4 regions of the Tardiphaga sp. 42S5 genome follow, and region 1 is predicted to be linked to each of the others. Evidence: predicted binding sites of a transcription regulator. Region 1 holds the regulator's gene; each other region holds the start of a gene.

Region 1 (5,954 bases):
TCACGACTTCGCCGCCGAGCTGGCGCATGCCGACCTCGAACGACACGCGGGTGCGCGTCGAGGGCTTTTCGAAGATCATCGCCAGCGTCTTGTTCTTGAGCGGACGATCGGGCTCGGCATTCGAGCCATCCCGCCCCTTCAGCTTCGCCTTCATGGCGGCAGCCGCGTTCATGATATTGCGCAACTCACTGGCCGGCACGGCCGTGAGATCGAGGAAGTGCCGCGGTGACGTGCTCATCACACGGCTCCGTGCGTCTTGGCGGATGAACCGAGGGCCACGCAAGCCTGTTCCAGCCGCTGCACGGCCTGCTCTATCTCGGACTCGCTGACGATCAGCGGCGGCAGGAAGCGCACGACATTGTCGCCGGCGCCGACGGTCAGCAGCTTCGCGTCACGCAATGCGGCCACGAGATCACCAGCCGGCACCACGGCCTTGAGGCCGATCAGCAGACCTTCGCCGCGCACTTCGCTGAGCACATCAGGGTGGCCGTCGACCACGCCCGCGAGTTTCTGTTTGAGCAGCAGCGACATCTTCTTCACGTGATCGAAGAAACCGGGCTTCAGCATGATATCGAGCACGGAATTCGCGGCAGCGACCGCCAGCGGATTGCCACCGAAGGTCGAACCATGGGAGCCGGGCGCCATGCCTTCGGCCGCTTCCGCCGTAACGAGGCACGCGCCGATCGGGAAGCCGCCGCCGAGCGCCTTGGCCAGCGACATCACATCCGGCGTCACGCCGATGCGCCGATAGGCGAACAACTCGCCGGTGCGGCCCATGCCGGTCTGCACTTCATCGAAGATCAGCAGAATGCCGTTCTTGTCGCAGAGTTCGCGCAGCGCGCCGAAGAACGCGTTGCTCGGCGCACGCACGCCGCCCTCACCCTGCAGCGGCTCAATGAGAATGCCGGCGGTGTTCGGACCGATCGCCTTCTTCACGGCTTCGATATCGCCGAGCGGCAACTGATCGAAGCCGTCGAGCGGCGTGCCGTAGCCTTCGAGATATTTGGCAGCCCCGGTCGCAGCGAGCGTGCCGAGGGTGCGGCCATGGAACGCGCCTTCGAAGGTGATGATGCGCGTGCGCTCGGGGTGGCCCTTGGAGAAATGATAGTGGCGGGTCACCTTGATCGCGCATTCCATCGCTTCCGCACCCGAATTGGCGAAGAATACGAAGTCGGCAAAGCTTTGTTCGCACAGCCGCGCGGCGAGGCGTTCACCGTCCGGGCTCTTGAACAGGTTCGACATGTGCCAGAGCTTGGTGGCCTGCTCCTGCAGCGCGGCGACCATATGCGGATGCGCATGACCGAGCGCGTTCACGGCCACGCCGCTGGTGAAATCGAGATAGCGCTCGCCATCGGTTCCAATCAGCCACGCGCCCTCACCGCGCTCGAAAGCGACATCCGCACGCGCGAAAACAGGCAGCAAGTGAGCCTGAGAGAGGGGCGAGGACGTTGCGTTGCTGGTCATAACCGATCCGATCGAAAAGACGGCGTCCACGTCGATGACAATTGTACGAAATCGAACAACGGACCCTAGAAACGAAACGTGCCGCCCTTCTCGGGCGGCACGTGGGCATTATTCTATGTGTGCTGTGAAGACTGTCAACCGCGCACTGCGGCTTTCGAGTCACACGGAGTCGCAGAAAAAGCCGATTTTGCAGCTTTACTTGCAGAAGCATGTGGACGCGGCATGCCCGACTCTTGCGCGCGAGTCACGGCATATTGTAGCTTTTGCCTCGTCGGATACGACATCTCGTGCGGCGGTAGATCCTTTTGACACATCCAGTGCGGCGTAACAGCCGGACGCGAAATTCGCGCCCGGTGAGCGCTAAAGGATTCTGACCGCAGGGATTTTTGAAGTCTCAACTCGCAGCGCTGCCCGGTCAGGCCGGCGCTCACGAAGGGAAAACGGCGATGACGGTAATGACATGGACCGACGATCGCGTCGAACAGTTGAAGAAACTCTGGGAAGGCGGCCTTTCCGCCAGCCAGATCGCTGCGGAACTCGGTAACGTGACCCGCAACGCCGTGATCGGCAAGGTTCACCGCCTTGGCCTGTCCGGCCGTGCCAAGAGCCCCTCCTCGGCAGCTCCGCGGCAGCGCAAGGCGCGCCCGGCCCAGCAGATGGTACGTGTCGCCCGCCCGATGGCACGCGGCAATACCGCGCTGGCCCATAATTACGAGATCGAGGCCGAGCCCGATCCGATCGCCTATGACAACATTGTGCCGATCAGCCAGCGCCTGTCGCTGGTCGAACTCAACGAAGCCACTTGCCATTGGCCGATCGGCGATCCGTCGAGCGCGGACTTCTACTTCTGCGGCGGCAAGGCCCTGGCCGGCGCCCCCTATTGCGCGCATCACTCGCGCATCGCTTATCAGCCGGCCAGCGATCGCCGCCGCGCAGTGCCGAAGCCGACGCGCTGAGCTGGAAAGCATCTAAGCCAAATGAAAATGCCCGGTGATGAGCCGGGCATTTTTTGTTTGGGGGCTTCTAACCTCGCCCCGCTTGCGGGGAGAGGTCGGCGTCCGCATGAGGGCGTCGGGTGAGGGGGGCGCTCCACAGACTCCGAAGGCGATGGAGAGTCCCCCTCATCCGACCCGGCGTCGCTGCGCTATGCTGGGCCACCTTCTCCCCGCAGGCGGGGAGAAGGAAGATACCTACTCCGCCGCCTTGTCGAAGCGGTCGTCCAGCGCGTAGCCGGCGCCGCGGACGGTGCGGATCGGATCGGGCTCACCGGCGGGATTGAGCAGCTTGCGCAGGCGGCCGATATGCACGTCGACGGTGCGCTCGTCGATATAGATGTCGCGGCCCCAGACGCTGTCGAGCAACTGCTCGCGGCTGAACACGCGGCCCGGATGTTCCAGGAAGAACTCCAGCAGGCGATATTCGGTCGGACCGAGATCGATCGGACGGCTTGAGCGCACGACGCGGCGCTTGTCACGGTCGAGTTCGATGTCGCCAAACGCCAGGACGGTGGCGAGACGCTCGGGAGCTGCACGACGGAGCAGGCCCTTCACGCGGGCCAGGAGCTCCGGCACGGAGAACGGCTTGACGATGTAGTCGTCGGCACCGGTGGCGAGACCGCGAACGCGCTCGCTCTCTTCGCCACGCGCCGTCAGCATGATGATCGGCAATGCCTTGGTTTCGGGCCGTGCGCGCAGGCGGCGGCACAGTTCGATGCCGGACAGGCCCGGCAGCATCCAGTCGAGCACCACGAGATCCGGCACCCGCTCTTTCAAGCGGGTGTCGGCGTCGTCGCCGCGAGCGACGGTTTCAACATCATAGCCTTCGGCGTCGAGGTTGTAGCGAAGAAGCGTCGTGAGGGCTTCCTCGTCCTCCACCACCAGAATGCGTGCATTCACAGCCATATGGTCAATATCCTCAGTGAGGTCCGAAAAGCCTTTAGATCATGATCCTTGCGGAAGACTGGCTCCCACTTTTCCGGATCATGCTTCAGACCGTCGGCGTATTCGCGAATGTGGTCATGTCGCCCTTCGGGCGCTTGTCGAGGATTTGCTGGCCCTCGATCATGTAGAACACGGTTTCCGCAATATTGGTGGCATGGTCACCGATCCGCTCGATGTTCTTGGCGCAGAACATCAGGTGGATACAGAACGAAATGTTACGCGGGTCTTCCATCATATAGGTCAGGAGTTCGCGGAACAGCGAGGTGCAGATCGCGTCGATTTCCTCGTCGCCCTTCCACACCGTCATCGCAGCGGGCAGATCGTGTGCGGCATAGGCGTCGAGCACGGCCTTGACCTGGGTGGTCACGAGGTCGGTCATGTGTTCGAGGCCGCGGATCAGCTTCAGCGGATGGAAGTCGCTGTCGAGTGCATTGACGCGCTTACCGATATTCTTGGAGAGATCGCCGATGCGTTCCAGATCGGTGGCGACGCGCAGCGCGCCGACGATCTCGCGCAAATCGACAGCCATCGGCTGGCGTTTGGCGATGGTCAGCACGGCGCGCTCTTCGATCGTGCGCTGCAACTGGTCGATCTCGGCGTCGGTGGCGACGACGCGCGCACCGAGCGCGACGTCCCGGCGGATCAGCGCATCGACGGATTCGACGATCTGCCGTTCCGCGAGGCCACCCATCTCGGCGACGAGACGGGTCAGCTCCTGCAGATCGTCGTCGAAAGCCTTGGTGGTGTGTTCAAAAGCCATCTCAAATTCCTCCCGCGAATATGTCGCGTCAGCCGAAGCGGCCGGTGATGTAATCCTGGGTGCGGCGATCGGTCGGTGATGTGAAGATCTTGTTGGTCTGATCGAACTCGATCAACTCGCCGAGATACATGAAGGCTGTGCTGTCGGAGACGCGGGCAGCCTGTTGCATGTTATGGGTCACGATCGCGATCGTGTACTGATCCTTCAACTCGTCGATCAGCTCCTCGATCTTCGCGGTCGAGATCGGATCCAGCGCCGAGCACGGCTCGTCGAACAGGATCACTTCCGGCCGCACCGCGATGGTGCGCGCGATGCACAGGCGCTGCTGCTGACCGCCCGACAGGCTGAGGCCCGACGCGTTGAGCTTGTCCTTGACTTCGTTCCACAGCGCACCGCCGCGCAGCGCCCTCTCGACGCGAATATCCATCTCCGACTTGGAGATCTTTTCGTAGAGGCGGATACCGAAGGCGATGTTTTCGTAAATCGTCATCGGGAACGGAGTCGGCTTCTGGAACACCATGCCGACGCGGGCGCGCAGCAGGTTGAGGTCCAGCTTTGGATCCAGAATGTTCTGGTTGTCGAGCATGAGCTGACCTTCGGCGCGCTGGCCGGGATACAGATCATACATGCGGTTGAAGATGCGCAGCAGCGTGGACTTGCCGCAGCCCGACGGGCCGATGAACGCAGTCACACGGTTCGCCATCAACGTCAGGTTGATCTTCTTCAGAGCGTGGTGTTCGCCATAGTAGAAGTTCAGGTCGCGCACGGTGACCTTGGGACGGGTCTCGCCCTGCAGGGCCGACGGCGGCGGCATCGAGACGGAAGGAACGCCAGACGACACAGAAAGCTCACTCATTTTGCTGTCCTCTCGGCGCCGAGAATGCGCGCGCCAATGTTAAGGGCAAGTACGGTCAAGGTGATGATCAGGGCACCGCTCCAGGCGAGCTGCTTCCAGTACTCGTAGGGGCTCTGCACGAAGTTGTTGATGGTCACCGGCAGGTTGGCCATCGTCTTGGTGAGATCGAGGCTGAAGAACTGGTTGCTCAGCGCGGTGAACAGCAGCGGCGCCGTTTCACCGGCGACACGCGCGGTCGCCAGCAGCACGCCGGTGATGAGACCGGCGCGGGCTGCACGATAGGCGATCCGCTTGATGACCAGGGAGCGCGGCAGACCGAGCGCCGAGGCCGCTTCGCGCAGCGGGTTCGGCACGAGACCAAGCATATCTTCAGTGGTGCGAACCACGACGGGGATCACGATAACGGCGAGCGCAAGCGAACCGGCGAGAGCCGAGAAGCCGCCCATCGGAACCACCACCGCACCATAAACGAACAGGCCGATGATGATGGACGGGGCCGACAGCAACACGTCGTTGATGAAGCGGATCACCGAGGTGAGTTTGTCGTGCTTGCCGTATTCCGCGAGATAGGTGCCGGCAAACAGGCCGAGCGGCGCGCCGATACCGACGCCGATGACGGTCATGATGATCGAACCGACGATGGCATTGAGCAGGCCGCCTTCCATGGAGCCGGGCGGCGGCGTGTTCTGGGTGAATATCTGCAGGCTGATGCCGGCGATACCGTTGTAGAACAGCGTGAACAGGATCAGCGCGAGCCAGGTGACGCCAAAGAGAGCGGCACCCATGCAGAGCCCACGGATGATCATGTCGTTGCGACGGCGTGAAGCGTAAATCGGGTTCATATTAGTTGCCCGCCTTCTTTTCCAGACGCAGCAGCATCAGACGCGCTGCCGAGAGCACGAAAAATGTCAGCACGAACAGCAGGAGACCGAGC
Region 2 (5,954 bases), 1.4 Mb from region 1:
CCGGGCTGCAGGCCGGTTTCGAGCAGGATAGAATGCACGAGGCCGACGAGATCGCCGTGCATGAACTGCGCGGGCGACAGGTTGACTGCGATCTGCAGCGGTACCGGCCACGAGGCGGCCTCAAGGCAGGCCTGGCGCAGGATCCACTCGCCCATCTCGACGATCAGGCCACTTTCTTCGGCCAGCGGAATGAAGTCTCCGGGCGGCACGAAACCGCGCGTCGGATGAATCCACCGCGCCAACGCCTCGAAGCCCGTAATGTCGGCATCGACGACGGTCTGGCCGGCGCGTGCCTGGGGCTGGTAGTGCAGCGACAATTCGCCATTGCGGATCGCGGCCGAGAGGTCCTGATGCAGCACGCGGCGATCGCGCAGTTGCTGGTCCATTTGCGGCTCGAAGATGCTGATCGAACCGCGCGACTGCGACTTGGCACGGAACAGCGCCGCGCCGGAATTCGCCAGCAACGCGGCCGGGTCATGGCCGTCGCGCGGGAACAGCGAGATGCCCGTGGTGACGCCTGTCCGCACCGATTTGCCCTCGATCGGGAATTCCTCCGCAAGGGCCGCGGAGATCCGCTCTGCGATCAACAGCCCGGCCGCGGGCTGCGCGCCGTCGATGATCACGCCAAACTCGTCACCGCCGAGCCGCGCCACAACTCCGCCGCCCACGGCTGCATCGACACGACGCGACACCTCGATCAGCAGCTTGTCACCGATGGCATGGCCGAAGACATCGTTGACCTCCTTCAGGCCGTCGAGATCGATCGACAGCACCGCGAATTCCTCGGAGGTCTCGCCGCAGGCATCGATCATCTGCGACAGAGCCTGCAAGAAGGCCGGGCGGTTCGGCAGATCGGTCAGGCCGTCGTGATAGGCCATATGCGCCATCCGCGCCTCGGTCTGGCGGCGGTCGGTGACATCTTCGTGGGTCTTGATCAGATATTGCGGCTCGCCTGCTTCGTCGAGGACGGTGACCCGCCGGGTCAGGAACAGCCGCAATCCGTCGCGCGTGCTGATCGGATGCTCTTCCGCAATCGGTGTTCGGCCCCTGATCGCTGCCTGATCCCGGCTGACGATCAGCTTCGCTTCTTCCGGGCGAAGCATTTCGGGAACGGTCAGACCGATAGCGTCTTCGCGTTTGCGACCCAGAATGACTTCTGCGCCGCGGTTGGCGAACAGATAACGACCGGTGCTGATCTGTTGCACCATCAGCGACACAGGAATGTTGTCGAGTACGGTCTCAAGGAATTTCTTGGCGTTCTCCAGTTCCTTGGACAGCGACTTGCGGTCGGTCACATCCTCGAACAGCGCAATCAGGAATGCCGGCTCATTGCGTTCGTTAAAGGCAATCACGCGATTGCTATCCAGCGTGCGGACGTCTGAACCAATCTCCACATTGAACTCGCTGCGACACTGACTGCGTGTTTCCACTGCCAGGGCGTCGGCTTCGGCAATCGCTTTCGCAGACTGTGCGGAGAATATCTGATCCGGTCGCTTGCCGACGATCTTATCGCGCGAGAGCCGAGAGAAGGTCTCGAAAGCCCGGTTGGCGAAGATATAGCGGCCATCGTCAATGGTCTTGGCCGCGACGCAGATCGGGACGTGATCAAGGACAGATTCGAGGAATTGCTTGGTGGTCGCAAGCTCACGTTGCAGGAAACGCTGCTCGGTGCAGTCCTCATGAATGCCGATGGCGCCGCCATTGGGAAGCCGGCTGAACTTGACGTGAACGGATTGCCCGCCGGGCATTTCGGCAATGTACTCGCCGGCGGAAACAGTCTGCTCGTAGAAGCTCTGGGTGGTCAGATCGAGCTTGCCACGCTGGCGGCGTAACTCACGCAATCCTGGGCCGGTAATATCCTTGGTGATGTCGGCGCGCGTCAGGTCGTAGATCTCAAGATAGCGATCATTGCAAAACACGACCCGCTTCTGGTCGTCGAGCATCACGATACCTTGGCCGAGATGATTGAGGGCAGAACCGACAAACGCATTGCGACGCTGCTGCTCGCGACGCACATTTCGCAGCGCCGAGGCGACCCACAGCACAATGGCGGCGAGAAATGCCAGCGCGACAAACCCACCGATGAGAATCTGCCAGATCATTTGCGGGTCGAGTTCACTGATATAATGAACCGCCGGGGATTCGGCATGGGCCCCGGTAATGCTGCCAAGAAGGCACGCGACCGCGATGACGGACACTGCCGCCTTGCTGTCTGATCGCCCGATCTTGCCAGTCATTACACACCCGCGTATTCGCAGCGTGAGTGTTTGGTTACAGGTATGTGGATCAGGTAAATGCGTATCGTCGCACCTGCAGAATGCGGCGAAATTTGGTGGTAATTAGCTGTGATGCTTAATGTTTTACTAATGCGCCACATGCGCAAGGTCGAACCGCAGCTGACCGGCGCAGCAAACTATCGGACGCGACATGGACAAGGTTGAATGCGTGGTGGTGGGCGCCGGCGTCGTGGGTCTTGCGATCGCCCGGCGACTGGCGGAAGCGGGACGCGAGGTCATCGTGCTGGAGGCCGCGGACGCGATCGGTACCGTGACCTCGTCGCGCAACAGCGAGGTCATCCATGCCGGCATCTATTATCCGGCCGGAAGCCTGATGGCACGGCTCTGCGTCGCTGGAAAACAGGCGCTCTATGATTATTGCCGCGATCGCGGCATCCCACATCGCAACTCCGGGAAACTGATCGTCGCCACACGTCCGGAGGAGATCGCCAAACTGGCGTCGATCAAAGCGCATGCCGAAGCCAATGGCGTCGCTGATCTCGAGCAATTATCCGGGACAGAGGCACGGGCGCTGGAGCCGGCATTGGCTTGCGAAGCCGCGCTGTTGTCCTCCTCCACGGGGATCGTCGACAGCCACAGCTACATGTTGTCGCTGCGCGGTGAAGCGGAAGCCGCGGGCGCGGCCTTCGCATTCCTCGCTCCCCTAGAACGTGGCCGGGTCACCGCCGACGGTTTCGAACTGGATGTCGGCGGCGAGGCTCCGATGACACTAGCCTGCGACATGCTGATCAATTCCGCAGGCCTGTCCGCAACCGCGATCGCCCGCATGCTCGACGGCATGCCGCTCGACCTGATACCGCCCGCTTATCTGGCGAAAGGCTGTTATTTCAGCTGCAATGCGAAAGCACCGTTCTCGCGGCTGATCTATCCCGTGCCGGAACCGGGCGGCCTCGGCGTGCATCTGACGCTCGATCTGGCCGGTCAGGCGCGTTTCGGCCCTGACGTCGAGTGGGTGGATCATATCGACTACACGGTCGATCCGGCACGCGGAGAGAGGTTCTATCCGGCCATCAGGCGTTACTGGCCGAGTTTGCCGGACGGCGCGTTGATGCCAAGTTATTCCGGAATGCGGCCGAAGATCGTGCCGCCCGCAGTCGCGGTGCAGGATTTCATGATCCAAGGTGCCCAGACCCATGGCGTGCCGGGTCTTATCAACCTGTTCGGCATCGAGTCACCGGGGCTGACATCATCGCTGGCCATCGCGGACTACGTGGCTGAGATGGCGGGACATTGAACGCGAAAGGTTGCAGGCGAAGCGATCCAGGCCAACCGAATACTGGAGCTTCGTCGCAAACCTATCGCGGGATGAGGGGAAGACGTCATCGCACCTACGCGAAAGCAGTGACGTAGACGGCGATGTCGATGCTGTGATTTATCGTTCGCTGATCAGTGCAGCCGTTGATCAATGCACCGTTTCGCTGGCCCCGTTTTTGAGACGCTGGATTTCGTCCCTGACCATCAGTTTTCGACGCTTGAGTTCGACGATGCGGAGATCGTCGGTAGACAGGTGCACGAGCGCTTCGTGCAATTCGCTTTCGAGAACTTTGTGCTTGCGTTCCAGTTCGACGAGATGCGCCTGTAGTGCCATTCGAAAACTCCTCGGTAGGATTGAACCTCAGGATACGTTCGGTTGGACGATGAATTCTACATGACAGTGGACATCTGTCGATGGGTATTGAAAAGTGTATTTTGAGTTTCGGGTATCGTCTGAAACGAATCGTGACCTGATTGCGCCGCAAAAACCTGGAACCGGACGGCTTGCGTGGTGCGCCTGCACCGGCGATAGTCACTCTAGAAATCTCTCGCAAATGACTTGCGAATCCAGTCAGCTAGAAACATGAACGACGACGAAGATCGCGAACTCCCGTTAGAACTCGCCCGATTGCAGCAGGAACATCGCGACCTCGACGCCGCTATCGATGCCTTGCAGCATTCACCGGCACCCGATCTTTTGCGACTGCAACGGTTGAAGAAGAGGAAGCTTCAACTGAAAGACCGGATCTCCTTTATCGAAGACCAGATCACCCCGGATATTATTGCCTGAGACAACGCGTCGCGCTGTGGCTGTGGGTTAAAGAACGGCCAGGGCTACGAACTCAACGCGCGATGATCGATGGATCGGCTTTCTTTAACTCGCGGTGAATGCAGCAGGCTGGGCGTTGAACTCGCCCGTCGTCAAAACCTTGCTTCGCGACGGCCGCCGCTCTTTTCGCGCGGCATCGTAGGCACGACAGCAGACTTAATTCTGGCCAGCATCGCATTGTGGCGCGGTAAAAACTGCTGGGCTCCGCGAATTGATCGCCATGGCGCTCGCGCTGGCCGACGTGACGCTCGCACTGCGCAAGCCAGCTATTGCGGCCTAACAAGAGCGGAATGGGGCGACTGCAAACGAGGCGCTGTCGAAACTTGACAATAAGAACAAAATAAGAACATCCTTGCGCCGAGATCAAATCGACTCGTGAGGGCACCATGGCCGATATCACCTATTATGTCGCACTGCCCTTCCTGCACGACGACTCTGGTTCGCCGGCCGCCGGTGCCGCCGAGGAATGTCAGAGCGCATCCGGCGCCATCCGCCGCGCCGAACTATTGTCCCGTGCGCCAGGTTCAATCGGCGCATTGGCCTTCAGCCGTACCGGCGATCCGATGATCGGCGAGTTCGGCGACGCCCAGGTGATCCGCGCCTTTGGCGAAGTGCCAAGCGACCTCAGCGCGCTGTAAGGGCGCCAACGCCGGTGATGGCTAACTACACTTTCACGCGTCGCGCGGTCTTGCGCACGTACATCGCCCTGTCGGCCTGAACCAACGTGGCTTCGCCATCGACATCGGGACCCAGCAGTGCGACGCCTGCAGAGGCGCCAGCCGACACGTTGATGTCGCGGAAGACGAAAGTGAGCTGGTCGATCGCGGCTTCCAAAACCTGCGGCGTCGACTTCGCTGACATTCCACAGCAACAGCACGAACTCATCACCACCCAGCCACCCGATCACGTCGGATGCGCGGACATGCCGCCGGAGCACGCCAACCACAGCCTTGAGCACGATGTCGCCGGCCGCGTGACCGAAGGCGTCGTTGATTGGCTTGAGGCGGTCGACATCGAGCACAATCAGTGCACCCGTCGCGCTATAGCGGGCGATGAAGGCCACGGCGCGGGTCAGCTCGCGGGCAAAGCCACGGCGGTTGAGAATGTCGAGCAGGAAGTCGGTTTCCGCCGAAGCTCGCAATTCGGCAATCTTCGCCTCGGCCTGTGTGAGTTGCGCTTCCAGCCGCCCGAATCGTCAGCGCGGCCGCCGGCGCGCGGCTTTTCGGCAGCGACACCAACGCCTTGGAACCGCGCAACGCCGGCTTCATCGAGCGTTTGACCGACTTTGCAGCAGGCGTTCGGGTTTTCTTTTGCATGGGATTTGTTACAAGGCTTGCCAGTCTTCACCAAGACGAGATCATGTTTGCCACGCTCCTTGCCACGCAAGGGGACGACATTGTATTTCCAGCCTATCTTTCTGGATTCGCGAAAGAAAATACGGAATGACCGCGCCCGTCGCCATTATTATGGGAAGCCAGTCGGACTGGGAAACCATGCGCCATGCCGCCGAAACGCTGACTGCGCTCGGTGTATCCCATGAGGCGCGCATCGTCTCGGCCCACCGTACGCCGGAC
Region 3 (5,954 bases), 720 kb from region 1:
CCGGCAGCAAGAAGGTCATCGACCTCCACGGCCGGCTCGATCTCGTGCGCTGCATGGGATGTGAACGCCGGATCCAGCGCGATGAATTCCAGCACGAGATGGGCCGCTTGAACGCAGGATGGCTGGACCTCGATGCGGCTGTTGCGCCCGATGGCGATGCCGATCTGGAGGGCGTCGATTTCGCGTCCTTTGTCGTGCCGGCCTGCGAAATCTGCGGCGGCATCCTCAAGCCGGATGTGGTGTTCTTCGGCGAGAACGTGCCGCGCGAGTTCGTCGATGCCGCGCTTGGCCACCTACAGAAGGCCGACGCCGTGCTGATCGCCGGTTCGTCTTTGATGATCTATTCCGGCTTTCGGTTCGTGCAAGCGGCGGTGCGCGCGGAGATCCCCATTGCGGCGGTCAATCTCGGCCGCACGCGGGCTGACGAGTTTCTCAGCTTCAAGGTCGAAGACCGTTGCGAGGACGCATTCGCGTTCCTGCTTCAGCGGGTGCATGCACCCTGACGGCGCAGGCCTCGGCTCAGGCCGCCAGGTCCCACAGACGTGGACAACCGCGCAGAACCACGGCGCGGCCCATCGGCGTGAGCGCCGGGTGAGTGTCCGATAGCGCAACCAGTCCCATCGCAACCAGCTGATCGAGCACGTAACGGTTCAGCTTGGCCGGTGGCAGGATCGCGGGGCGAAGCATCCGCAGTGTGTCCCACTGGTTTTCGGTGAGCTGATATTCGGTCTCGGTCGACATGGTGTCCTGCTTGGATGAATCAGTGCATTCAATGCGCATGGCTTACGGAACCCGCATGACCTTGATGCGACATGGCGGAGGCGAAATCTGGAAATCACCGGATTGTTGGATGACGCCAAAACGCTGCTTTTGCGCAGCTGTCACATGGACGTGCAACAGAACGCGCGAACACATGCGCGAATCACGGCGTGCTCAGACCTAATGAAAAGTAGAACAATGTGCCACCCGCATTGAAAAATATCATGCAGCTGATGCGTACGCGCCTCAGCTGGAGGTGGCTTGGCGCGCTCCTTAGCATAGCAATTGCTACGATTGCGTTTATGGCGCTGACCAGGGCGCTCAAGGGCGTGGATTTCGCCCATGTGCTGTCTGCCATGCACATGGTGCCGCCAGGCAGCATCGCGCTGGCGCTGGTGCTGGTGGCGATCTCCTATGGCAGCCTGACGCTGTACGACTGGCTGGCGCTGCAGATGATCGGGCGAGGGGACATTCCCTTCAGGATTGCAGCGCTGGCCAATTTCACCAGCTATCCGATTTCGCACGGAACCGGCGCTGTGCTGCTGGTGTCATCGGCGGTGCGCTACCGGATCTATGCACCGCATGGCATCGGTCCTGCCGGCGTCGCCCGCATCTGCTTTCTCACCGGCCTGACCTTCTGGCTCGGCAATCTCACCGCGCTGGCGCTCAGCACCTTGCACGAGCCAGGTGCCATCAGCAGGATCGATCAGCTCTCGCCCGAGATCAACCGCTTTATCGCTGTCGCAACTCTCGTCGGCATCGTCGCGTATGTCGGCTGGACATGGAACGGCATTCGGACGCTCGGTGGCCGCAACTGGTCGGTGCCGGTACCGAGCGGGCGCAACGTGTTCTTCCAGATCGGCATCGGTCTGGTCGATCTCGGCGCGGCGGCGCTGGCGATGCATGTGCTGATCCCCGAGACGATGGATGTCGGCGTCGCGCAGGTGATCGTCGTCTTCATTGCTGCGACGCTGTTGGGATTCGCCAGCCACGCACCCGCGGGCATCGGCGTGTTCGACGCAACGATCCTTGTCGGGCTTGGCGGCGAACATACCGAGCAGCTACTGGCTGTGCTGCTGCTGTTCCGGCTGTTCTATCACCTGATCCCGTTCGTGCTGTCGCTGGCGCTGTTCGGTGCCGTTGAAGCCTACCGGAATGTGAACAGGCGCAAGCTGGCCTGAATTACTTCGGCAGTGTCAGCACAGCCGACTGCGCATAGCCGCGGAACGGGCGGTTGAAATCGAGATTGGCGTGATGACGCTCGGCGAGCGCCTTCAGCACATCGAGAAGCTCGCGGCGCGGCGTGACGTCGAACAGCGTCAGCCAGCGCAACAGCAGCTTGCTCGCGATCTTTGGCAACCGCTCCTGATGGCCGAAATCCACGATGTGCAGTTGGCCGCCGGGCTTGAGCTGCGAGACGGCGTGATCGAGCACATTCTGCCAGCTTGGGATCATCGAGAGGCTGTAGGAAATCATGACGTGATCGAATGACGGAACAGCGAAGATGCGTGCCGGGTCGAAATTCGTTGCATCGCCATGGGCGACGCGAACGGTATCCGTGAGCTCGTTGCGGGCAATGGAACCGATGGCCGTGGTCAGCATCTCGGTCGAAATATCGATGCCATAAAATACCGCTTGTGAATATCTGCGGGCAGCCTGAACCAGATTGCGGCCGGTGCCGCAGCCGATCTCCAGCACTGTCGCGCCCGGCGCGGGTGCCAGTTCGGCGATGAGCTGATCGCGACCGAGCAGATAATACCGGCGCGTTGCGTCATAGATGAAGCGCTGCCAGCGATACATCCGGTTCATGCGTTGCGTGGCTTCGTTCGACCATGCGGGCTGACCGCGGTCTTCGTATTCGGAGACAATCGTCATGGCGCACCTCGTCGCATCCGGATGAGCGATCCATTTCATCGCAACACGACAGCGGTGTGACAGTGGTTTCGTCGCGGGAATCGGCCGAAATTTAGAATGACTGTCGCAAAACCGCAGTCTGCGCTTGATAAAAATTTCAGATTGTCGATTCGAAGGGTCCAAGAAGCCGATGAATACGCATCTGATCGCCGACGCCGTTCGCAATAGCCGTGGTCGCGAGGAAACGACGATCTGGGACAGGCTGTTCGCCTTCTGGTTCCGCCGGCTGGTCTATACCCAGATCTGGGAAGATCCGGAGGCGGACATGGCAGCGCTGAAGCTGGCGCCCGGTTCGACGATTGTCACCATCTCCAGCGGCGGCTGCAATGCGCTGTCCTATCTGTCGGCGAAGCCCGAGCATGTCTACGCGGTCGATCTCAACGAGGCGCATCTGTCGCTGCTGAAGCTGAAGCTCGCGGGCCTGCGCGCATTGCCGAACTATCAGGACTTCTGGAAATTCTTCGGCGAAGGCACATCTGATACCAATGTGGGCCTCTATCGCGAGCGGCTGCGGCCGCTGCTCGATGCCGAAGCACGCGGCTATTGGGACGAGCGCGATATTCAGGGCCGCCCGCGTTACGGTTACTTCAGTGACGGCTTCTATCGTCATGGCGCGCTCGGCCGCTTCATCGGCTTCGCGCATACGCTGGCGAAGCTCGCCCGCATCGATCTCAAGGCGTTGTTGCACGAGGACAAGCAGTCCCCGGCGCGCAAGCGCGCGCTGGAACGACTGCACTGGCTGTTTCATTCGCGGCTCGCTCGTATGATGACGAAGACGCCGGCGCTGTTGTTCAGCCTCGGCATCCCGCCGCAGCAGCGCACATTGCTGGGCGGCAATCAGCCGCTCAACGAAGTGCTGCATCAGCGTCTGCTCGCTCTGATCGACGTGCATCCGAACGCCGACAACTATTTTGCCTGGCAGGCGCTGAGCCGCAGCTATGTCGGCCCCGGTGACAAGTGCTTGCCGCTCTATCTGCAGCAGAGCCGTTACGCGGACACCGCCAGCCGCGCCGCTCTGGTCACGCCGGTGCATGCCAATCTGCGCGTGTTTCTGGAGAGCCTTCCAGCCCGCCAGATCGACGCGGTCGTGCTACTGGATTCGCAGGACTGGATGGCGCCGGATGAAATCCGTGCGCTGTGGGACGCGATCGACCGCGCCGGCAAGGACGGCATCCGGGTGATCTTCCGCACCGCCGGCGCCGAGTCACCGCTGGACGATCCGGAACATGCATCGCTGCGTGAGACGTGGCAGCGCGATGAGGCACGCAGTGCCGAAGGTCTGGCTGCGGATCGTTCGGGCATTTATGGCGGGTTTCATCTGTATACGCGGAAGGCGTAGGCGTTGCTGTCTTAACCTTGTAACTTGCCTCCCGCCGTTTCTGCTAAGCTATGCGGAGCGGTGGCAGGCGGGAGACCGAGTAACCTGAGGGACACCAAGCCCGTGGGAGAGCGCGGGTCCTTGCTTGCCGTTCCATCGAACCCGAACAGTCGCTTGGGCCGCTCAGCAAGCCCGGTTGCGCAAGGATGGGATCAGATGGACGCGATTTATGTTGGCATCGATGTGTCGAAGGATCGGTTGGACGTGGCGATGCGTCCGGGCGGTGAGAGTTTTGCGGTTGCCCGCAATGGTGCGGGGATCGATGATCTGATCGCGCGGCTGAAAGCGCGACCGCCACTGGTGGTGGCGATCGAGGCGACCGGCGGCTTCGAGACGGTGGTCGCCGCAGGATTGGCCGGCGCCGATCTGCCTGTGGTGGTGGTCAATCCGGCACAGGTGCGCGCCTTTGCCAACGCCCTCGGCAAGCGCGCCAAGACCGATCCGATCGATGCCATGGTGATCGCGCATTTTACCGAGGCGACCAAACCGCAACTGCGGCCGCTTCCCGATGCCACGACGCGGCTGCTAGCCGATCTGGTGGCGCGTCGGCGCCAGATCGTTGAGATGATGGCCGCGGAAGGCCAGCGTGCGCGGCGCGTCAGCAATCCGCGCCTGAAGAAGAGCATCGCCCGGCTCCACAAGGCACTGGAGAAGGAGTTGTCCGAACTGGACGACGACATCGGCGATCACGTGCGGGGATCGCCGGCCTGGGCCGAGAAAGAAGACTTGCTGGCGTCGGTGCCCGGCATCGGTCCGACCATCGCGCGCAGCCTGATTGCCGAACTGCCGGAGCTCGGCACACTCGATCGTCGTCAGATTGCGGCTCTCGCCGGTTTGGCGCCATGGACCCGGCAATCCGGCCAGTGGCGCGGCAAGAGCTTCATCGGCGGCGGCCGGGCCAATGTACGCCGCGTGTTGTTCATGGGAGCGATGGTGGCCGCCCGCTTCAATCCGCAGCTCAAACTGTTCCGCGACAAGCTCGTCGCCGCCGGCAAGCCCAAGCTCGTCGCTATCATCGCCGTCGCCCGCAAGCTGCTCACCATCCTCAACGCTATCCTGCGAGACAAGACCCCATGGCAGCATCAAAACGCTTGACCAAAAAGACAGTCGCTCTCCCCGCTTGCGGGGAGAGGTAAGAAGCGAGCACGTGAACGTCACACCCCCAGATAAATCTGCTGGATGTACTTGTCGCCAGCGATCTCCGCCGACGTCCCCTCGCGGATCGTCCGCCCATGTTCCAGCACATAGACCCGATCCGCTATCCGCAGCGTCGATGTCGCATCCTGCTCGACGATCAGGATCGCGGTGCCGTCTTTCCTGATCTGCTGGATGGAATCGAAGATCAGCCCCTTCAGCCGCGGCGCGATGCCGACCGAGGGTTCGTCCAGCAGCAGCAGCTCGGGCCGGCCCATCAGCGCACGGCCGATGGCGACCATCTGCTGCTCGCCACCAGACAGCGTGCTCGATTGTTGCCATTGCCGTTCGCGCAGCACCGGGAATAGCGTGAAGACGCGCTCGAGGTCTTTCTCGACGTCGGCATTGTTCTTGCGGAGGTAAGCTCCGAGCTGCAGGTTCTTCAGCACCGAGAGTTCCGAGAACAGCTTGCGCCCCTCGGGACAGTGGCAGATGCCCCTGGCGACGACATTGTAGGGCTCGATCGGATGCAGCGACACGTCCTTGAAGTTCAACGTGCCCTGCGAGGCGATGCTGCGCGAGATGGCCTTCAGCAGTGTGGTCTTGCCGGCGCCGTTGGGGCCGAGCACGCCAATGAGTTCGCCCTTCTCGACCCTGATCGAGACGGATTCGATGGCCAGCGCCTTGCCATAACTGACCTTGAGATCGGCGACTTCAAGCAGAGGCATGGGCGTCCTCCGTCTTGCCGATATAGGCCTCGATCACCTTC
Region 4 (5,954 bases), 1.1 Mb from region 1:
ACACGATGTTCTATGACTACGTCAAACCCGGCCAGACGGAGCCGCTGCGCAAGGTTGCTTATGCCGCTGCGATCCCGGGATGGAATATGTATGTGGGCGCGGGAGCCTATCTGGAAGACCTCGATGCCAGGTTGAAGCCGATCATCTGGGCGCTCGGTTTGGCGATCCTTGCCATTGGTGCGGTTGCAGGCGGCATCGCCTGGATGATCGGTCGCAGCATCAGCCGCCCGCTCGGTCAGCTCGGTGTGCGGATGCGCACGCTGGCCGATGGCGCGCTTGAGGACGACATTCCCGGGACCGGGCGCGGCGATGAGATCGGTGCGATGGCATCGACCGTTCAGGTCTTCAAGGACAATGCGGTCCGGATCCGCGGGCTCGACAAGATCGAAGCCGAGACGCAGGCGCGCGCGTCTGCCGAGCGTCGTTCGACCATGGAGAGCATCGCCGATGATTTCGAACGCAGCGTCAACGGGATTGTCCGCTCGGTATCGGCGGCAGCGGCAGGGATGCAGACCACCGCGCAATCCATGACGGCGACCGCCAGCGATGCCAGTTCGCGTGCATCGACGGTCGGAGCCGCGTCGGAGCGGTCGTCGGACAATGTTAGCACGGTTGCAGCCGCTGCCGAGGAATTGTCGGCTTCGGTCAGCGAAGTCTTACGGCAAGTCTCGCAGTCGAGCCAAATTGCGAGCAAGGCAGTCGGCGATGCGGAGCGCACCAATGCGACCGTTCAGCTGCTGTCCAGCGGCGCGGAGAAGATCGGCGAAGTGGTTCAGTTGATCCACAGCATCGCCTCCCAGACCAACCTGCTCGCGCTGAATGCGACCATCGAAGCGGCGCGCGCCGGCGAGTCCGGCCGCGGCTTTGCGGTCGTCGCCTCTGAAGTGAAGGCATTGGCGAGCCAGACCGCCAAGGCTACCGAAGAGATCTCCGCCCAGGTCGCCGCCATGCAGGCGTCCACCAGCGAAGCCGTGCTTTCGATCAGCGCCATTACAGGCACCATTGCGCAGATGAGCGAGATCACCACCAGCATCTCCACGGCCGTCCAGGAGCAGGGCGAGGCCACGCGGGAAATCGCGCGCAACATTCAGTCGGTCGCGGCGGGCTCCAGTGAAATCAGCGAACATATCGGCGGCGTCAGCAGCGCAGCAGAAGCGACCGGGACGGCGGCCTCGCAGGTGTTGTCGAATGCCAGGGAGCTTGACACCCAGTCCGGCATGTTGCGGACGGCGGTGGACGAGTTCCTGACCAAGGTGCGGGCTGCGTAGAGGCTCTTCTTCCCCTCTCCCCTTGTGGGAGAGGAAAGTAGATCGCGCTCGAACGTAAAAAGCCCTCCCTTGCGGGAGGGCTTTCGTCGTTCAGGCTGATGCCTGCTCGCGTTGCTTACTTCGCCTTCAGGAAGTCGGCGACCTCGAGCAGCACGAACTCGTTGTCATCGGCCTTGTTCGGCTCGCGGCTCGACGAGAACGGCAGATTGTTGTCGTTGCCGACGATGATATGGGTGGCATCAACCTGGTCGACGTTCTCGATGGTGAAGAACGGGAAGGTCAGCACACCATCATTCAGCGGCTTGCGGGCCAGCTTGTTCGGGTCCTGGATCTTCATCAGGTCGATGAAGCCGATCTTGCGAACGGGCTTGCCGACATTGGCGTCGTTCAGTTCGATCTTGTAGACCTTCTTGAACTTGGCGAGATCCGGGAAGCAGTCTTCACCGCGCTTGCCGTCGGCGCAGGCCTTGTCCTTGGTGCCTTCGCCGTTGTCACGCTCGATGATCAGGCCGTTGTCGGCGGTGATCATGTTGAAGTCGCCAATGGCATTGCCGTTCTGTTCGAACACGTACTGCCAGTAGCGACCGGTGAACTTCTCGTTGGCGACGTCGAATTCCAGGATGCGCGAGGCTTCCTTGCCGTCGACCTTTTCCCAGTCCTTCTTCTCGGCATCCCACAATGGTCCTTCGAGCAGGCCGTAGAGGAACTTGCTATCCTTGGAGGAGGCGAAGCCTTCATAGCCCTTGGAGCGGCGCAGATTGACCGTGGTGTAGGTGGCGCCCGGCGCACCCGGCGACTGCACCGACCAATGGTCAGGCGAGCGCACCGGCTTGCCGTCGGCGACGGTGTCGAACACGGCCAACACCTTGCCGGTCTTGTCGGCCTTGATGATATAGGGGCCGAATTCTTCGCCGATCCAGAAATTGTCACCAACGATCTGGAAGCCTTCGGTGTCGACATCGGCGCCGGTCAGATAGCGCTTGGCGGTGTCTTCATGAACGATGCGGAACGGCACCTTCTTGTCGGGATCGTGCAGGAACACGGTGGCCTGACGCTCGACCCTGCCGTTTTTCCAGTCGATCTTGTGATGATTGAGATAGATCATGTAGTCGGCCGAATTGTAGCGCGAGCCGGCGCCATTGTCGGTCAGCACCCAGAACGAACCGTCGGGCATCACCTTGATGCCGGAATGGCCCTGCAGCGGCTGGCCCTTCATCGGCAGCGAGATGCCGGTGGCGCGCTCATAGGACTTGCCCATCACGGTGCCGAGCGCGTCGACGCGCTTGCCGGTGGTGTATTTGCCCGAGGTCTTCAGGTCATTCGGTGCGTCGGCAGGGGCGTCGATGGTCGACGTCGCCGGCAGCACGGCATGGCCGGCGAGCTTGGCTGGAAATTCGCCTTCCGACTGCGCAAAGGCTGCGGAAGAAAGCATGACGAGGGAAGCGACGGAGCAGAGGAATGTGCTGCGCATGGTTGTCTCCTTTGTGGTGACCATGCGGCGTGTTCTGGGGCGCGGGCGTTACGCTGCGCTGACAGTTCCGTGACAAGAAAATGACGAGAGGGGAAAACCCTGCGACATGCAGTCGCCGAGTCTGCGGGTTAGGCGCGGTTCCTCTTCATTCAACCCACGCAAAACCACGTCATGGCCGGGCAAAGCGCGAAGCGCGGCTTCGCTGGATGTCCCGGCCGTCCACGTCTTCTTTGTGGCCGAGACGTGGATACCCGGCATTCGCCGGGCATGACGAACATACCTGCCGTGCGGTTCTATCTGAAATGCGCCTACTGCTTCTCGATCCCCGCATCCGTGATCAGCTTCTCCCACACCTTGAGCTGATCCTTCAGGAAGGCGTCGAATTCTTCCGGCGTACCGGAAAAGGCTTCCATGCCGCGGTTGGCCAGGTCTTTCTGGATTTCGGGGCGCTCGACGATCTTGCGGATTTCGGCGTTGAGCTTGACGACGATGTCTTTCGGCATGTTGGCCGGGCCGAGATAGCCCTGCCACGACGTAATGTCGAAGCCCTTCACGCCGGCCTCGTCCATGGTCGGCAGATCCGGCAGCAGTTTGGAGCGATACTTGGTGGTCACCGCGAGCGACTTCAACGCCTTGGCGTTGACATGCGGCAGGCCGGTCGGGACGTCCACGAACATCATGCTGACACGGCCGGCGATGACATCGGTGAGCGCCGGTGGTGAGCTCTTGTAAGGCACGTGCAGGAGATCGAGCTTGGCGAGGCGGGCAAAGGTCGCGCCCGAGACGATCGCCGACGAACTGCCCGATGCGTAGGAGTACTTGCCCGGCTCTTTCTTGGCGAGCGCGATCAGCTCTTCCACGGAGTTGGCGGGAATCTCAGGATTGATCACCAGCATGAAGGGCAGGTCGCCGGTGCGCGCGATCGGCGTGAAATCCTTGATCGGATCATAGCTCATGGTCTTGAGCAGAAAAGGATTGGCCGAATGCGTCGTGTTGGTCGTGACGAACAGCGTGTAACCGTCGGCGGGGGCGCGAGCGACGAAACTGGCGGCGATCGAGCCATTGGCGCCGGCCTTGTTGTCGATCACGGTGTTGGCGTTCAGTGCGGTGCCGAGTTCCTTGGCGATCAGGCGCGTCGTGGTGTCAGTGCCGCTGCCGGCGGCGAAAGGGAGCACCAGCGTGATCGCCCGGTTTGGATAATTCGCGGTTTGTGCGACGGCATCCGGGGTCGCCAACAGCAGCGCTCCGATAAACGATGCGCTCGCCACACCGCGAAGAACTGAAAGTCCGTGCATTCCGCTTTTCTCCCTGAATCGGCTTTGGTAGCCCACATTTGTTGCGGGCAAACTAGCGGAGGTCGGTGACGCACGGAAGCGGAAAGGTATGCAGTTCAGGTAAGCGCGCTGTCGATGGTGTAGGCCATGCATCGACGTCTGCTGCACCGGGTCGACCTTATCGCGTTCGTGAGCGACAGCACCTGCAGACGGCCGCTGATCTCCGCAGCATCTCCACGTCGGGGTCGGTGCGAATGCCGGGGCGAACTCCGGAGCACGCACGGTCGTTTCGTCGCGGTCCTTCTCGTCCCCGCTATTGCTTCCCGACCAGCGGACAGGTTCAGCGCCGCGCAGGCGCAAAGCTCTTTGACAAATGCAAAGCAGCTCTTATATAAATTAGAATAGTTCTAAATTAATTAAGGCATTGATATGAAGGCGTTTTCTGAGCTCACCGAACGCGAGGTGCTAGCGGTTGCGATCTCCAGCGAGGAAGAGGACAGCCGGATCTATCTCAGCTTCGCCGAGGATTTGGCAGAGCGCTATCCCGATTCCGCGAAAGTCTTCAGCGAGATGGCCGAAGAGGAAAAGGGCCACCGGCATCTGCTGTTGCAGATGTATGAGGAGCGCTTCGGACCGAACCTTCCGCCGATCCGGCGCGAAGACGTCAAGGGCTTCATCCGCCGCCGACCAATCTGGCTCACGCGCAACCTGTCGCTCGACACCATCCGCAAGGAGGCCGAGAGGATGGAGTTCGAGGCCGAGCGCTTTTACGCCAGGGCTGCCGAGCAGGCGACGGATGTCGGCGTTCGCAAGTTGCTGGGCGATCTGGCCGAGCTGGAAAAAGGACACGAGCATCTCGCGGCCAAACTATCGGATGCCATCCTGACGTCCGACGTTCGTACGGTGGAGGACAACACCCGCCACCGGATGTTCGTCCTGCAATATGTCCAGCCAGGTCTTGCGGGCTTGATGGACGGCTCCGTATCGACGCTGGCGCCGCTGTTTGCGGCCGCGTTTGCAACACATCACAACTGGCAGACATTCCTTGTTGGCCTCGCCGCGTCGATCGGCGCCGGCATCAGCATGGGTTTCGCCGAAGCACTGTCGGACGATGGCTCCATGACCGGACGCGGCTCGCCGTGGTTGCGTGGGGGCATCTGCGGGCTGATGACGACGCTGGGCGGTCTCGGCCATACTCTGCCTTATCTCGTGCCGGACAGCTGGCCGAATGCATTCTGGATCGCGACGGCTATCGCGGGTGTTGTCGTTTTTTTCGAACTCTGGGCCATCGCCTATATCAGGGCGCGCTATATGGATACGCCGTTCCTGCAGGCCGTCTTTCAGGTGGTGCTTGGCGGCGTCATCGTTCTGGCGGTGGGAATATTGATCGGAGGCGCGTAGCGGGTGGGGAGGCGTCAGATGGCGTCGTTGCGCGGGATGGCGTAGGTTCTATGCGCGGGAAACCCTGCTGCTCGTCCCGCCGATGATGAGTGTGTGCGATGCATGATCGCGGCAGGTGCGATCGCGGGCAGCTTACGGGTGAAGGAGCGTCCCATGTATGCTGCCATTCGTCAGAGCAAGGCAAAGACCGGCATGGCTGAGGAACTGACGCGCAGGATCAAGGAAGGTGCCATTCCGATCATCAGTGATGTCGAAGGTTTCATGGCCTATTATGTGGTCTATGCGTCCGACGATACGGTGACGGCGATCAGCATCTTCAACAATTTCGCGGGCGCCGAGGAGTCGAACCGACGCGGGCTCGCGTGGAGCGAACAGAATCTGGCGCCCTTGCTGATTGGACCAGCCACAGCGATAGCCGGGCCGGTTATCGTTCATACGTTGGCATAACGCGCGCGGGACAGGTGCTATGCCGGGCGGTGGCGTGTGCGCGTAGATTACTCGCTAGATTCTCAATCTCCCAGCAGGCGCTTCGCGCCGGCG

Evidence for each region. The regulator PhoB, encoded in region 1, activates phosphate uptake and scavenging genes when phosphate is short. The targets are predictions, from matches to a motif close to TGTCATNNANCTGTCAT.
Region 2: the regulator PhoB is predicted to act here: its motif matches at 3,935-3,951, upstream of SFY93_RS28700 (YdcH family protein).
Region 3: the regulator PhoB is predicted to act here: its motif matches at 2,680-2,696, upstream of SFY93_RS09085 (BtaA family protein).
Region 4: the regulator PhoB is predicted to act here: its motif matches at 2,798-2,814, upstream of SFY93_RS10670 (esterase-like activity of phytase family protein).

Annotation. Positions count from the first base shown of each region.
Region 1 is NZ_CP139027.1:1,232,348-1,238,301, reverse strand. Features, by position in the region: gene argF (ornithine carbamoyltransferase) at 1-238, opposite strand, end outside; gene SFY93_RS05790 (aspartate aminotransferase family protein) at 238-1,464, opposite strand; gene SFY93_RS05785 (GcrA family cell cycle regulator) at 1,911-2,420, shown strand; gene phoB (phosphate regulon transcriptional regulator PhoB) at 2,655-3,359, opposite strand; gene phoU (phosphate signaling complex protein PhoU) at 3,451-4,164, opposite strand; gene pstB (phosphate ABC transporter ATP-binding protein PstB) at 4,193-5,020, opposite strand; gene pstA (phosphate ABC transporter permease PstA) at 5,017-5,862, opposite strand; gene pstC (phosphate ABC transporter permease subunit PstC) at 5,864-5,954, opposite strand, start outside.
Region 2 is NZ_CP139027.1:6,151,762-6,157,715, forward strand. Features, by position in the region: gene SFY93_RS28690 (sensor domain-containing protein) at 1-2,237, opposite strand, end outside; gene SFY93_RS28695 (NAD(P)/FAD-dependent oxidoreductase) at 2,428-3,531, shown strand; gene SFY93_RS28700 (YdcH family protein) at 3,700-3,885, opposite strand; gene SFY93_RS28705 (YdcH family protein) at 4,135-4,341, shown strand; gene SFY93_RS28710 (hypothetical protein) at 4,767-5,018, shown strand; partial or broken gene SFY93_RS28715 (GGDEF domain-containing protein) at 5,044-5,696, opposite strand; gene purE (5-(carboxyamino)imidazole ribonucleotide mutase) at 5,823-5,954, shown strand, end outside.
Region 3 is NZ_CP139027.1:1,952,500-1,958,453, forward strand. Features, by position in the region: gene SFY93_RS09065 (NAD-dependent protein deacetylase) at 1-503, shown strand, start outside; gene SFY93_RS09070 (hypothetical protein) at 520-741, opposite strand; gene SFY93_RS09075 (putative bifunctional lysylphosphatidylglycerol flippase/synthetase) at 1,062-1,940, shown strand; gene SFY93_RS09080 (class I SAM-dependent methyltransferase) at 1,942-2,634, opposite strand; gene SFY93_RS09085 (BtaA family protein) at 2,804-4,012, shown strand; gene SFY93_RS09090 (IS110 family RNA-guided transposase) at 4,208-5,146, shown strand; gene SFY93_RS09095 (ABC transporter ATP-binding protein) at 5,206-5,913, opposite strand; gene SFY93_RS09100 (ABC transporter ATP-binding protein) at 5,900-5,954, opposite strand, start outside.
Region 4 is NZ_CP139027.1:2,283,182-2,289,135, forward strand. Features, by position in the region: gene SFY93_RS10665 (methyl-accepting chemotaxis protein) at 1-1,268, shown strand, start outside; gene SFY93_RS10670 (esterase-like activity of phytase family protein) at 1,384-2,739, opposite strand; gene SFY93_RS10675 (Bug family tripartite tricarboxylate transporter substrate binding protein) at 3,048-4,034, opposite strand; gene mbfA (iron exporter MbfA) at 4,443-5,414, shown strand; gene SFY93_RS10685 (antibiotic biosynthesis monooxygenase) at 5,568-5,861, shown strand; gene SFY93_RS10690 (sugar phosphate isomerase/epimerase family protein) at 5,924-5,954, opposite strand, start outside.